3 regions of the Terrabacter sp. RAF57 genome follow, and region 3 is predicted to be linked to each of the others. Evidence: predicted binding sites of a transcription regulator. Region 3 holds the regulator's gene; each other region holds the start of a gene.
The links. Region 3 encodes LexA, which represses DNA repair genes until DNA is damaged. Its sites were predicted from a motif close to TCGAACANNTGTTCGA; they were not measured.

Region 1 (4,499 bases), 220 kb from region 3:
ACCGACGCCGTCGTACTCCTCGGGCACGTGCGGAGCGAAGAAGTCGGAGGCGACGAGGGCGTCGTGCGCCTCCTGGGGATAGCGCGCCTCCTCGTCGACGACGGCGGCGTACGGGGCGATCTTGTCCTCGGCGACCGCGCGGACGGCCTCCCTCAGGGCCTCGTGGTCCTCGCTGGTCCGGAACAGGTCGAAGTCGGCATTCGTGCTCACGAATCGTCATCCTACTCGCGAGTTCGGTTTAGTAGGACGTCCTAGTGATTCACGCCACGGCGCCGTCGACAGCATCAGAACGGTGGTGGGTCGCCGTCCGTCCCGAGCATGCTCGGCCGGCTCTTCGGATCCGGTGGGTCCGGTGGATCCGGTGGATCCAGCGGGGCGATGCCGGCGCGCCAGTTCTTGGGGTGGGTGGTGTAGGTGCGGCCGGTGAGGGTGGTCCAGGTGAGGCCGTCGTGGGGGGTCGGGGTGGAGGTCCAGATGCCGTCGGTCTTGAGGTTGTGGTGGAGGCGGTGTTTGGCGTGGAGGTTGCCGACGCTGGTGGGTCCGGTGGGCCAGGGGGTCTCGTGGTCGAGGTCGCAGCGGGTGGCCGGGACGTGGCAGTCGGGTCCGCGGCAGACTCCGTCGACGGCCTGGACGTGCTCGACCATGGCGCGCGTCGGGCGGTAGCTGTGGGTCGGGCTGGACAGGGCGTGGCCGGTGGGCAGGTCGACGGGCAGGGTGGCCCAGACGGATCCGGGGCGGGTGATGATCTCGCGGGCGTGGGTGGCGGTGACCCAGCCGTGGCCGGGGAGCTCGCAGGCGGTGTCGGCCTCGCCGGTGGCGACCTCGAACGGGACGACGATCCACGCCAGCGCCGCCGCCTCACCCGAGATGGTCCCGGGCATGGCTCCGGATGCCGTGCTGGACGCGGTTCCGGACGCGGTTCCGGACGCCTCCCGGGGCGCCACGTCGACGGCGGGTCCGGGCGCGGCAGGGAGTGCTGCCCCGGGGTGGCCCGGTCGGTGCAGCAGGGCGTCGGTGGCGAGGTCGGCGCGGAGCTGGTCGAGGCTGCGGGCATCGCCCGCGCCGCGCAGCCCCCGGGCGGTGGTGTCGAGGCGGTCCATGACGGCAGCGACGCTCGCGGCGTCGGTGGTCACGGTGAGCCAGCCCATCCCGTCGTCGGTGAGCCGGCCGAACACCCCGCGCCGGGCCCTGGCGTGCGCGTGCCGTTCCTGGGCGCCGCGGGCATCGACCGACGCGACCGCGCGTCGCAGGCGGGCGGTGAAGGTCCGTTGCGGGACGGGCTGCCCGTCCCGGGACGGGGCGAGCACCGCCTGCGCGACCGACGTGACGTCCGCGTCCGGGAGCTGGGCGGTGTCGGAGACGACCTGCAGCGCCCGGTGCAGCGACAACCGACCGGCGCGCAGCGCACCGAGGACGACCCGGTGCCGGCGGGGTGCGGTGGCCAGCGCCAGCCGGCGGGCGACCTCCCCGGCGCCGACCCCGGTCGCGAGGGCGATCTCCTCGGTGACGACCCGCTCGGGCGAGACCCGCGCGGACACCCGGGCGGCGGCCCCGGCCGGGAGGGCGTCGACCTGTTGGGCCTCGATGCCGGCCAGCGCGCCGTACGCGGCGAGCAGGTCGGCCTCGAGGCGCGCCTTGGCGACCTCGAGCGCCTCGATCTCGGCCAGCACCCGCTCCCCGGCCCGCGCCAACCCCTCCAACGCCACCGCTGCAGCCGCACGCTCACCGGCCACCACCCGGGCAGCATCACCGGCGCGCCCCGTCCCGCAGGCCACCGCAGCACCGGGAACGCAGGTGAGTGCGGCATCCGCGCGCCAGCGCTCCAGCACCGGTCCCAGCGACCGGGACAGCCGGCCACGATCGCCCGTCCACGCGACCCGCAGAGTCGTCCAGCGCCCACCCGCCGGCACACCGGAGGACTCCACCGGTGACGGCGTGTACGGCACGGTGAGCCTCCTCTCGGTGATCCTTCGATGCATCAAGCAGAACAGGTGTTCGAGCGACTTTCAAGAGTTAGGGCACCCCCTGTGGACAACGAACTCGTCTGCCCTGCAAGCCATCCCGTCCGGTTCGACCCCGCCCTGGGCCGGTCGGGAGCGTGCGTCGGAAAGTGCCCGTCCACGATGAGGACACGCCCTCCCACCTGGCGGACACGCATACGTACACTCGCCGGTAGGTCATGAGCGCCAGCGACAAGCCCCGGCTCGCTGGCCGGCAACCCTCCAACCGCGGTGGGGTGCCCCGGGTGAAGACCTGGCCCGTCGACGCCACCCGGCGCTCGGGCAAGCGCGGAGAGCCTCTCTCCCGCACCGACCCGTCGGTGCACGGGGGCCCGGTGACACGGGACCCGGTCAGCGACACGACCCAGGAAGAGCAGGACGACCGATGACCGAGCCCAACTGGTCCTTCGAGACCAAGCAGATCCACGCCGGCCAGGCCCCCGACAGTGCCACGGGAGCCCGCGCGCTGCCGATCTACCAGACGACGAGCTACGTCTTCAACGACACCGACCACGCCGCGAACCTCTTCGGGCTCAAGGAGTTCGGCAACATCTACACCCGTCTGATGAACCCGACGACCGACGTCGTCGAGCAGCGGATCGCGGCACTCGAGGGGGGCGTCGGCGCCCTCCTCGTGGCCTCGGGCCAGGCCGCCGAGACGCTCGCCGTGCTCAACATCGCCGAGGCCGGAGACCACGTCGTCGTCTCCCCCAGCCTCTACGGCGGCACCTTCAACCTCTTCAAGCACACGCTGCCGAAGTTCGGCATCGAGGTCGGCTTCGTCGAGGACCCGACGTCGATCGACTCGTGGCGGGCGGCGATCCGGCCCAACACGAAGCTCCTCTTCGGCGAGACCATCGCCAACCCCAAGAGCGAGATCCTCGACATCGAGGCCGTCGCGGCCCTCGCGCACGAGCACGGCGTCCCGCTCGTCGTCGACAACACCGTCGCGACGCCCTACCTCATCCGCCCGATCGAATGGGGCGCCGACATCGTCGTGCACTCGGCGACGAAGTACCTCGGCGGCCACGGGACCTCGATCGCGGGTGTCATCGTCGACTCGGGCAACTTCGACTTCGGCGCGGACCCCGAGAAGTTCCCCAACTACAACACGCCCGAGGAGAGCTACCACGGGCTCGTGTTCGCCCGTGACCTCGGCGTGGGCAGCCCCCTCGGCGCCAACCTCGCGTTCATCCTCAAGGCGCGGGTGCAGCTGCTGCGAGACCTCGGTCCAGCCGCCTCGCCCTTCAACGCGTTCCTCATCGCCCAGGGCATCGAGACGCTGTCGCTGCGCATCGAGCGTCACCTCGAGAACGCGCACCGGGTCGCCGCCTACCTCCAGGGCCACGACCAGGTTGAGAAGGTCGTGTGGGCGTCCTTGCCCGACAGCCCGTTCCACGCCCTCGCCGAGAAGTACACGCCGCGCGGCGCGGGGGCCGTGCTCTCGTTCGAGATCGAGGGCGGGCTCGAGGCCGGCAAGAAGTTCGTCGAGGCGCTGACTCTCCACAGCCACGTCGCCAACATCGGCGACGTGCGCTCGCTCGTCATCCACCCCGCCTCCACGACGCACTCGCAGGGTCCCGACGAGGACCGCCTCGCCGCCGGCGTGACGCCCGGGCTCGTGCGCCTCTCGGTGGGCATCGAGCACATCGACGACATCGTCGCGGACCTCGAGCAGGGCTTCACGGCCGCCAAGGCCTGACATCGCCCGACACCGGGCTGAAGCGGATCGGCGTGGCTGGCACGATGGCAGCCATGCCGATCCGCTACCCCGCCCCGCTGCGCCCCGGCGACCGGATCGGCGTGACCTCGCCGAGCTCCGGCGTCTCCGACGCCCTCTGGGGGCGGTTCGCGTATGCCGTCCAGTGCCTCCGTGACCGCGGCTTCGAGGTCGTCGTGGGCGAGCTCAACCACGCGCCCACCCACGTGAGCGGGCCGCGCAGGGCGCGCGCCGACGAGCTCATGTCGATGCTGCTCGACCCGAGCACCCGGGCGGTCGTGCCGCCGTGGGGCGGCGAGACGGGCATCGACCTGCTCGACCTGCTCGACCTCGATGCGGTCTCGGCGGCCGAGCCGACCTGGTGCGTCGGCTTCTCCGACACGTCGACGTGGCTGACCCCGCTCACCCTGACCACCGGCATCGCGACGATCCACGGGCAGAACCTCATGGACACCCCGTTCGCCGTGCCGGACGGCATACTCCACTGGGTCGACGTCGCCTCCGCCGCCGTGGGTGACGAGCTGCGCCAGCACTCCCCCGGGCGGCACCGCACCGGCGGCTGGGACGACTACGCCGGCAACCCGACGGTCTCCGAGATGACCCTCGAAGGGCGCGGCACGTGGACGCGCATCGACCCGGGTCACGAGCACGAGCCGGCCACCTTCTCGGGCCGCCTCGTCGCCGGCTGCGTCGAGACGGTGAGCTTCCTGGCCGGCGGACGCTTCGCCGACATGGGCGCCTTCGCGCGGGACCACGCGCCCGAGGGCGTCGTCGTGCTC
Region 2 (4,499 bases), on a different contig from region 3:
TCGTCGTCGGGGCGACGGCGCTCGTGCTCCTGGCCCGGTGGCTCCGCCGCCGCAAGCGCGCTGGGCAGGTCACCCTGCTCGATCCGGACCTGTTCCGGCACCCGAACTTCACGGCCGGCGTCTCGGGCCAGCTGCTGCAGCAGGTCACTCTGGGCGGCGCCATGATCGCCCTGCCGCTCTACTTCCAGATGACCCTCGAGTACAACGCCCTCCAGTCCGGCCTGTCGCTGGCTCCGCTGTCGCTGACGATGTTCGGGGCAGCCCTCGTGGCCGGACGGCGGGCCGGCAACCGGCGACCCGCCTCGATCATCCGCACCGGCTTCGTCCTCACGAGTCTGGGTGTCGCGATCATCCTCCCGCTCGTGCCCCGCGCCGACAGCGCGTGGTACTTCGTGGTCCCGCTCGCGATCACCGGTTGCGGCCTCGGCCTCCTGGTCTCGCAGCTGAACAACTACACCCTCGCCCCCGTGGAAGAGGAGCGCGTCAGCGAGGCCGCCGGCGTCAACTCCGCGGCCGGGTCCTTCGGGCTCTCCTTCGGTCTCGCCATGGCGGGCGGCCTCATGCTCGCTGCGCTGTCGGTCGGCTTCACCCAGATGGCGCAGAACAGCGCCGTCATCCCGGCCGCGCAGCAGCAGCAGATCGCCCAGGCCCTCGAGCACGACGCCGAGATCATGAGCAACACCCAGCTGGAGCAGCAGATCTCTGGCCAGCCGGCCGAGGTCGAGGCCGAGGTGCTGGCCATCAACGACGCAGCCCGCAACCGCTCGCTCCAGATCGCCCTGCTGGTCCCTCTCCTCGCCGGTCTGCTGGGATTGCTCAACTCGTTCCGCATGCTGCGCCTCCCCGACCAGAAGCCGTCGGCATCCCTCGACGGACTCGACTTCGGCTGACGGTCGCGGGCCCGCCTCAGCCCCAGGCGTCCGGGGCCGGACGGCAGAGGCAGAACGGGTGGCCGGCCGGGTCGGCGTAGACGCGGAACCCGCGATCCGGCGCCGGCTGCGGCGGCTCGACAGGATCGAGTGCCGTGCCACCGAGGGCGAGCACCCGCTCGTGGGCGACAGCGATGTCGGCGACGACGAAGTCGAGGTGCGCCTGCTGCTGGCCACGGGGCCAGTCAGGGGACTGGTGCCCGGGTGCGAGCTGGGTCGCGATGCGGGGGCCGTCCCACAGCACGTTGAACCAGTCGCCCTCGGCGTCGGCCTCCACGCGGCCGCCCAGCAGCTCGGCGTAGAACTGCGCCACCCCTGCCGCGTCGGCGCAGTCGAGCGCGACGCAGTCCCAGCCGATCGTCGATCCAGTGCTCTTCTTCTCTGAGGTCATGCCCACCACCCAACCACCGCCTGACGAGAGTGCGTCAGACCGACGGAGCGGGGATCTACGGAGCGGGGATCTACGGAGCGGGGATCTACGGAGCGGGGATCAACGGAGCGGGGATCAACGGAGCGGGGATCAACGGAGCGGGGATCAACGGAGCGGGGATCAACGGAGCGGGGATCAACGGAGCGGGGATCAACGGAGCGGGGATCAACGGAGCGGGGATCAACGGAGCGGGATGGTCCAGGGCCCGACCGGCGGCACCCCGCGCGTGGCGGCGCACGACATCGCGGGGTCTGAGAGCGGCCGTGCGCCGGAGGCCGGCCGCACCTGGACATCGCCCCCGCCTTTCGCTCGCCACCTGGTCCCGCCGAGCAGGGATCATCGCTACCGGAATGGACCCGGGACCATCCCGTGCACGCGCCCCGGCCCGCGACGCGTCAGGGTCGTCGATGCTGGCGAGGTGGGTGCCAGATGGCCTCGTCCGGCGTGACGACCGCGCTCAGTCCGAGCTGGTGGACGATCGTGTGGTGCCGCCCGCAGAGGAGGGCGCCGTTGGAGAGGTCGGTCGCACCACCGTGCAGCCAGTGCACGACGTGGTGCGCCTCGCACCACTGCGGCGGGACGGTGCAGCCCGGGTAGCTGCAGCCGTGGTCCCTCTGGGCCAGCGCCAACCGCTGGGAGGGCGTGAAGTAGCGGTCCTCGCGGCCGATGTCGAGCGCCTCGGACCGACCACCGAGCACCACCGGGATGACCTCCGCCTCGCAGGCCACTCGGCGCACCGTGCTTGCGGACAGAACCTCGTCGTTGTCGGCCAGCCCGGCACCCCGCAGCCGGTCGAGCAACGCCTCCAGCGACATCGTGACCACGAGCTTCGTCCTCGGCGTTCGGGTGACGCCTTGGGGCGCCGCGACCGCGCGTCCGATCAGCTCGAGCAGGGCGTCGGCACGGCGCGTCGCCGCCGACCGGGGATCGACGGACCCGCGCTGGACTCTCGCGCCGTCGCCGTCGCCGTCGCCGTCGCCGTCGCCGTCGCCGTCGCTGTCGCCGGCGGCAGACGCGCCGCTGCCAGGCTGTTCGAGCCAACGACTCCAGTCCAGATCAGGGCGCGGCCGCGCCAAGCCGTCGATCGCGGCGTCGACGATCGCCGACCCCTCGGGGTCGAGCCTCCAGAGGTACTCCGTCATCCCGGCGCACCGGCCGATCTTCGTCAGCGAGCGTGCCGCGCGGAGGCGCTGGTCGTCGTCCTCGACGACCGACGGGGCGCGCAGGCTCGCCCGGCCGTGCGCTGCCAGTCGCCGCAGCTCCTTGAGGCCGAGCGCCGGCGCACCCTCGACCATCGCGTCGACGACGCTGTCGACCTGGGCTGCATCGGCGAACCGGATGACGTCGTCACGGAAGCGCACGATGACCGCAGCCTTGTCGACCGAGAGCGAGCCGTCGCGGACGCCTCCTGACAGCGCACCCCACCGGGGCTCGTTCATGGCCGCGCCCACGGCGGTCAGGGCGGCTGACGCACCTGCAGCCAGGCCCGGAGCGTGACCCGCGACCCAGTCGTTGCGGGAGAGCCCGGAACGGTCGGGAAGTCCTCGCGCGCTCACCTCGGCGGCCAACACGGCCGACAGGTTGTGCGCCATCTCGCGAACCGCCTGAGCCTGCTCGATCGCGTCACCGAGCCCCGTCTCGGCCATCGCCCAGAGCGGCGTGGTGCGTGCGACGAGCCGGAGCTCCGCAGCCATGGACGCCAGTCGTGCCGCGAGCCCCGGGAGGTCGGTCAGCCCCATGACCTCCGCGACAGCTGAATTCCGCTCGCCCACGGGACCCGGCTGCCGATCGGGGTGGGCGACACCCTCATGGCGCGCGCCACCCCCGGGACGCTCCTTGGTCGCTGCGATCATGATTCGATCATACGTTCGAACACCGACAGCGCCCCTCGGCTGTCCACAGGCCCACACACGCCCAGACCCGCAGGCCGTCGACGAGCCGTCGCGAGCCGTCCACGCGAATCGGTCGGCGCCGGGCTCGATCCCTCAGCGGGTCGGCTTCGGCCAGACGAGCGTCGTCGAGGTGATGGGTCGCACCGTCGTGCCGGGTCCGGAGCCGCCCACGGTCACAGTGTGCGTGCCAGGGGGAAGGTCGTCGAAGGTCGCGACGCCATGGCCCTTCCGCAGGGTCGGCTCGACGCTCGCGAGCACCGTGCCCTCCTCGCTCGTGATGGTGACGGTCACGGCCTTGCGCGGCGGGTCGGCCCCGGGGTCGTCCGCCTCGAGGTCGAAGGCCACCTTGAGGGCCTGGCCCTGCGTCACGAGGTCGGGCACGACGGCACGCACGTTCGTGTCGGTGATCTCGCGACGACGGACCGGCTTGGCGGTGAGGATCTCCTGCACCTGGTCGAGGACGAGCTGGTTGCACTGGAGGTTGGTGTGCTGGTCGGGCACCCGCACGGCCAGGTTCGTGTCGAGCGCCTCGCCGAGACCGACGGCCCCGGTCAGGGGCACCGTTCCGTCACCGAAGTCGTTGTCGGTGCCGAAGTCCTGGTAGGCCGTGGCCGTGCCACCCGACAGCTGGACCGTGGTCGCGGTCGGCTGCCGGATGCCGACGATCATGTGCGAGGAGGTCCGGCTCCCCGGGCGGCCGGACTCGGCGGCCTGGAGATCGGTGTGGAAGGCCATCGCGTCGGCGACCATCGCGGTGCTGACGTTGGGCACCGGCACCTCGGTCGTCTTCGCGTAACCCCCCGCGTTGCCGATGCAGGCGAACTCCGGCAGCAGCTGGAAGAGCGAGGGCATGCTGCGCGAGAAGTCCGTGAGGTCGATCGACAACGGACCGATGCCCTTCTTGACACCGTTGACGAGCTGCGTGAGCGCGTCGGTCGCACCGCGCCACGGGGTGCCGAGGGTGATGAGCTTGCGGGTCACCTCGGCGCCGCCGCACTTCTCGATGTACCAGCGGGCGACGAGGCCACCCATGGAGTGGCAGACGAAGACGACCTTCGCGTCGGCATACGCCCCACCCTGCGACCGCAGCTGCTCGAGCGCCGGCTCGACGACGGTCTTCAGGCGAGCGCCGTTGTAGCGGTTGGAGAGGCGCCAGTCGTACGCGTACGTGATGAGCGTCGCCGGCTTGCCGCCGGTGCCCCGCTGGTAGCCCTGCTTCTCGAGGGCGGTGACGAGCACGTCGTAGCC
Region 3 (4,499 bases):
ACGTGCCGCGGCGTGCCCGACCGCGTGACCGGTCACCGCGATGCTCCCCGCGAGCCGTCCGAGGCCGGCGACGACGAGGCCGTAGCGGTCGGCGGCCGCCGAGGAGGCCGCGCCCGACCAGCGCGGCGCGGCGGCGCGACGCCACAGCACGAGCTCCGCGAGTCCGAGGACCCGGAGGCGGTGCTCCTCGAGGCGCCGGCCCACCTCGAGCAGGGACTGCGGCCGGCAGGCCCGGACATCGGCGACGGTCATGGTCAGCGGAGCACCGGCACCCGCCACACCAGGTCTCATCGGGTGCCGCCGGATGACGACGACCGCAGGGCCTGCCGAGACGCGTGCTCGACGGCGTCATAGGTGTCGGCGGCCGTGGCGAGGCAGCGGCCCAGCTCGCGCAGCTCCCAGCGGGTCCCGGCCAGCCGCGCCTCCCACGCCGCAGCGACCTGGCCGAGGCCGCCGGCGACACGACCACCGGGGATCGCCCCACCGAGTGGCCGCAGCTCGTCGGCGATCCTCAGCCGCCGCACCCGCGCCAGCACCTCGCCGACCGAGGCGGCGTCCTCGCGCAGCGCGTCGGTGTCCACGTCGTAGCGCATCCCCTGCTCCCTTCCGAGGACAGCCACGCTAGGCAAGGCGCCCGAGGACTCGAGCCCGTCATCCACAGGGGTCGGGAACGGCAGCTGCGGGCACAGCAGGACGCCGCACCCCGGTCAGGGATGCGGCGTCCGGGGCAGGAACGGCGGGGTCGAAGCGCCGCTACCGCCAGCCGCTGAAGGTGGAGCCAACGCGGCGGATCGGAAGGGCCGGGACGGGCGCAGCCGGACACACGGCATACGTCCTCGGCCGGCCCAGGAGGCCCCGGGTCAGCGACCCGGGACGACGAGCTGCTGGCCGGCGTGGACCGAGCTGGTGCTGAGCGCGTTGGCGATCTGCAACTCGACGACACCCTCGGCCGTGGTGAGCTCAGGCAGCTCGCGGGCGGCGATGCCCGACAGGGTCTGGCCGGACCGGACCGTGATCGTGCGCGGCTCGCCCGTGGCCGACGCGAGCTGACCGGCGAGTCCGACGCCGAGGAGGGAGACGACGCCCGCGACGAGGAGCGTCACGACGAGGCGACCGAAACGCGTCAGGCGCATCGGCGGCCTCGCGGCACGCGCCGCACGAGCGGCCTCCGGCCCGGTGGGGACGAGGACGAGACGGGGCCGACCGGTCGGCTGCGACCGCGCGGGCTCCTCGGTGTGCGGCTGACGAACGGCCTCGAGGACGATGGCGCTCATGGTGACCTCCCCTTGCTCCTGATCTGGCGAACACGTGTTCGATAGAACGTCTGTACGAGTTGTAGCACGTATGTTCGATGAAGTCGAGACACGCATCGAACAGGTGTTTGGCAACTGTGTTCGAACTGCGTAGTCTTTCCTCACACCACAGACCTCACCAGCCACCACTGACACTGGCCCCACACCCAGCGTCACGACGCGGACTGACGAGCCGACGAAGGGGACACCATGGGCGTGACCGAGCTTCCCGATCGCGAGACCGGCGACGGTCTCACCGTCCGCCAGCGGCGGGTGCTCGAGGTCATCCGCAACTCCGTCGACCGGCGCGGCTACCCGCCGAGCATGCGCGAGATCGGCGACGCCGTCGGCCTCGCCAGCCCTTCGAGCGTCTCCCACCAGCTCAACGCCCTCGTCGCCAAGGGCTACCTGCGACGCGACCCGAACCGGCCGCGGGCCCTCGAGGTCGTCTCTCCCGACGCGAAGGCCGAGGAGCTCGGCTACCGCGGAGGCGACCCGACCGTGCCACGTCCACGGGGCGACCACTACGACACCGAGACCGACTCGGGCGACGCGCGCCCCGAGGCCTCCTATGTCCCGGTGCTCGGCCAGATCGCCGCCGGCGTGCCGATCACGGCCGAGGAGGTCGTCGAGGACGTCTTCCCGCTGCCCAAGCAGCTCGTGGGCGAGGGCGATCTCTTCCTACTCAAGGTCACCGGCGACTCGATGGTCGAGGCCGCCATCTGCGACGGCGACTGGGTCGTCGTGCGCCAGCAGCAGCACGCCGAGAACGGCGACGTCGTGGCCGCGATGCTCGACAACGAGGCGACGGTCAAGACGTTCAAGCGCACCGACGGGCACGTGTGGCTCATGCCGCACAACCCTGACTTCTCGCCCATCGACGGCGACCACGCGACGATCCTCGGCAAGGTCACGGCGGTCCTGCGCCGGCTCTGACGACGCGCCGCTCCCCCACCCGACGACGGATGCCGTCGGCGCCCCTCGCGCCGGCGGCATCGTCGCGTCCGGGAGGCGTATCGGACGCGACGGCGCGAGACTCTGACTCGTGAGTCCTGCGAAGGAGACCGCCATGGCACCCGGCCGCACCCGCGACGTCGTCTTCACCTACCGCTACCTGCGCGGCGCAATGATCGCCCTGCTCCTCATGCTGCTCCTCTCGGTGGGCTACCAGTGGTGGTGGGAGACCGACCACTCGTGCTGGCTCGGCTCGATCAGCGCGTACTACTACACGCCGGCGCGGACCGTCTTCGTCGGCTCGCTGTGCGCGCTCGGGGCCAGCCTCATCGCCTACAAGGGGCACTCGCCCGAGGAGGACGTGCTGCTCAACTTCTCGGGCTTCATGGCCTTCGTCGTCGCCATGGTCCCGACGGTGCCGGACGGGCGGTGCGGGCCGAACGCGTACACCCAGACCCCGGCCGAGATCGCCGCGGCCGTGCGCAACAACATCTGGTCTCTCGTCGTCGTCGCCGTCCTCGCGGCCCTCGTGGCCGCCTGGCTCAAGCGCGGCGCGATGACGCGCGCCCCGTCCGACCGGCCTACGGTGCGCTCGATGGTCGTCTCGGCCGTCTGCGGTCTGGTGCTGCTCGCGGAGCTCACCCTCTTCCTCGTGCTGCGCGACCGGTTCATCGCGCTGAGCCACGGCATCGCCGCGGGCACCATGGTGGCCGGGGTGATCGCCGTCATGGTCTTCAGCGCCCTGCGCGCCGAGGAGCGCCACCAAGGCACCACCGGTGGCACCGGCGCGAGCGGAACGCTCTACAAGCGCATCTACATCGCGATCGCGGTCGCCCTGGCCTTCGCCCTGGGGGCGACGGTGCTGACGGCCCTGACGGTGCGCGGCTTCGACCACCTGATCCTCATCGCCGAGGTCATCATCATCGTGCTCTTCGCCGCCTACTGGGGCGTGCAGACCAAGGAGCTGTGGGACCTGCGCGAGGCCGATGGCGCCGAGGCGCGTTCGGCTCGGTCCGTGGCCGAATAGCCTTCAGGACAGCGGCGGTTCGTCACCGAGAGCACCGAGCCACCACGTGCCGGCGTCGCCGTGCTCGACCGCCTCCTCCGGCGTCAGGGTCGCGGTGACCCGGAGCCACGACTCGGCGCGCCCGAGCCGCCCGAGCCGCAGCGCGGACGGCAGGGCCGAGCGCAGTGCAGCGACCGGGACGACGTCGCCCCAGACCTCGAGCGCGGCGTCCGCCACCCGCCTCAGCCGAGGGTCGTCCGGGGTGGCGCCGAAGCGGTGGAGCAGCACGTTGAGCGGGACGAAGAGCGCGGACAGCGGGTGGGCGAGCACGGCGTCACCGAAGTCGAAGAAGCGCATCCCGTGCGCCGTCGCGAAGACGTTGCTGGCGTGGAGGTCGTTGTGCACGAGGCTCTCCCGCAGGCCGAGACTCCCCACGTCGTCGGCCCACGCCGTGACCGCCGGCAGCAGCGCACGCAACCGGTGCGCGACGTCGTCGGCCATGCGGCGCGGGTCGTCCGGGGCCAGGGCCGTCAGGGACGCGACCCTCGCCTCGACGTAGGCCGCCGACTCGGCCGGAGGCAGGGCCGTGATGCCCGCGCCGAGGAGGTCCGCCTCGTGGCCGACGAGCTCGCGCTGGAGGTGCATCGCCTCGGCGGCGACCCGGCACCAGGCGTCGACGTCGTCGTCCGCGACCGTCAGGGCGAAGACCGGTCCTTGGTCGGGCACGAGGTGCAGGCCGCGCTCGACGTCGGCCGCGACGACCGGGACGACCCGGTGCGGCGACAGGCGGTCGAGCACGACGAGCAGGGCCGCTTCGAACGACTGGTGCGCGCAGTTCTGCTTGGCCCAGTAGGTGGCGCCGTCGGATGTGACACCGCGCCACACCGTCGACCAGGGGCGTTGGTGCACCGCGTCGAGCGACACGAGGTCGATGCCGAGACCGCCCAGGACTCCACCGACCCACTCGCGCAGCTCGGCCTCGAACGCGCCGGACGTCCAGCGGACGGACGAGCCGTCCCCGGACTCCGGGAGGGCGGCATACCAAGGCAGTTCAGTGCCCGAGGGCATCGCGCAGCTCCGTCAGCGTCGGGCCGAGAGGCGCGTGGAGGCGCAGCGTCGCCTCGGCGTCGCCGCGCGTCGCCGACCGCGTGACGATCGCGACGGGCACGTCGCGCTGGTGCGCGCGACGGACGAAGCGGTAGCCGCTCATGACCGACAGCGACGACCCGAGCACGAGGACGGCGCCG

Region 1: the regulator LexA is predicted to act here: its motif matches at 1,984-1,999, upstream of AB4Y83_RS08660 (HNH endonuclease signature motif containing protein).
Region 2: the regulator LexA is predicted to act here: its motif matches at 3,216-3,231, upstream of AB4Y83_RS01690 (DUF222 domain-containing protein).

Annotation. Positions count from the first base shown of each region.
Region 1 covers NZ_JBFRDT010000004.1:318,601-323,099, forward strand. Annotated here, with positions in the region: gene AB4Y83_RS08655 (acyl-CoA dehydrogenase family protein) at 1-210, opposite strand, end outside; gene AB4Y83_RS08660 (HNH endonuclease signature motif containing protein) at 285-1,946, opposite strand; SAM riboswitch class IV at 2,176-2,295, shown strand; gene AB4Y83_RS08665 (bifunctional o-acetylhomoserine/o-acetylserine sulfhydrylase) at 2,386-3,702, shown strand; gene AB4Y83_RS08670 (LD-carboxypeptidase) at 3,756-4,499, shown strand, end outside.
Region 2 covers NZ_JBFRDT010000001.1:351,672-356,170, reverse strand. Annotated here, with positions in the region: gene AB4Y83_RS01700 (MFS transporter) at 1-890, shown strand, start outside; gene AB4Y83_RS01695 (VOC family protein) at 907-1,320, opposite strand; gene AB4Y83_RS01690 (DUF222 domain-containing protein) at 1,755-3,212, opposite strand; gene AB4Y83_RS01685 (esterase/lipase family protein) at 3,345-4,499, opposite strand, start outside.
Region 3 covers NZ_JBFRDT010000004.1:96,449-100,947, forward strand. Annotated here, with positions in the region: gene AB4Y83_RS07595 (alpha/beta hydrolase) at 1-252, opposite strand, end outside; gene AB4Y83_RS07600 (hypothetical protein) at 288-593, opposite strand; gene AB4Y83_RS07605 (LysM peptidoglycan-binding domain-containing protein) at 861-1,274, opposite strand; gene lexA (transcriptional repressor LexA) at 1,503-2,228, shown strand; gene AB4Y83_RS07615 (hypothetical protein) at 2,338-3,273, shown strand; gene AB4Y83_RS07620 (phosphotransferase) at 3,277-4,320, opposite strand; gene AB4Y83_RS07625 (Sir2 family NAD-dependent protein deacetylase) at 4,304-4,499, opposite strand, start outside.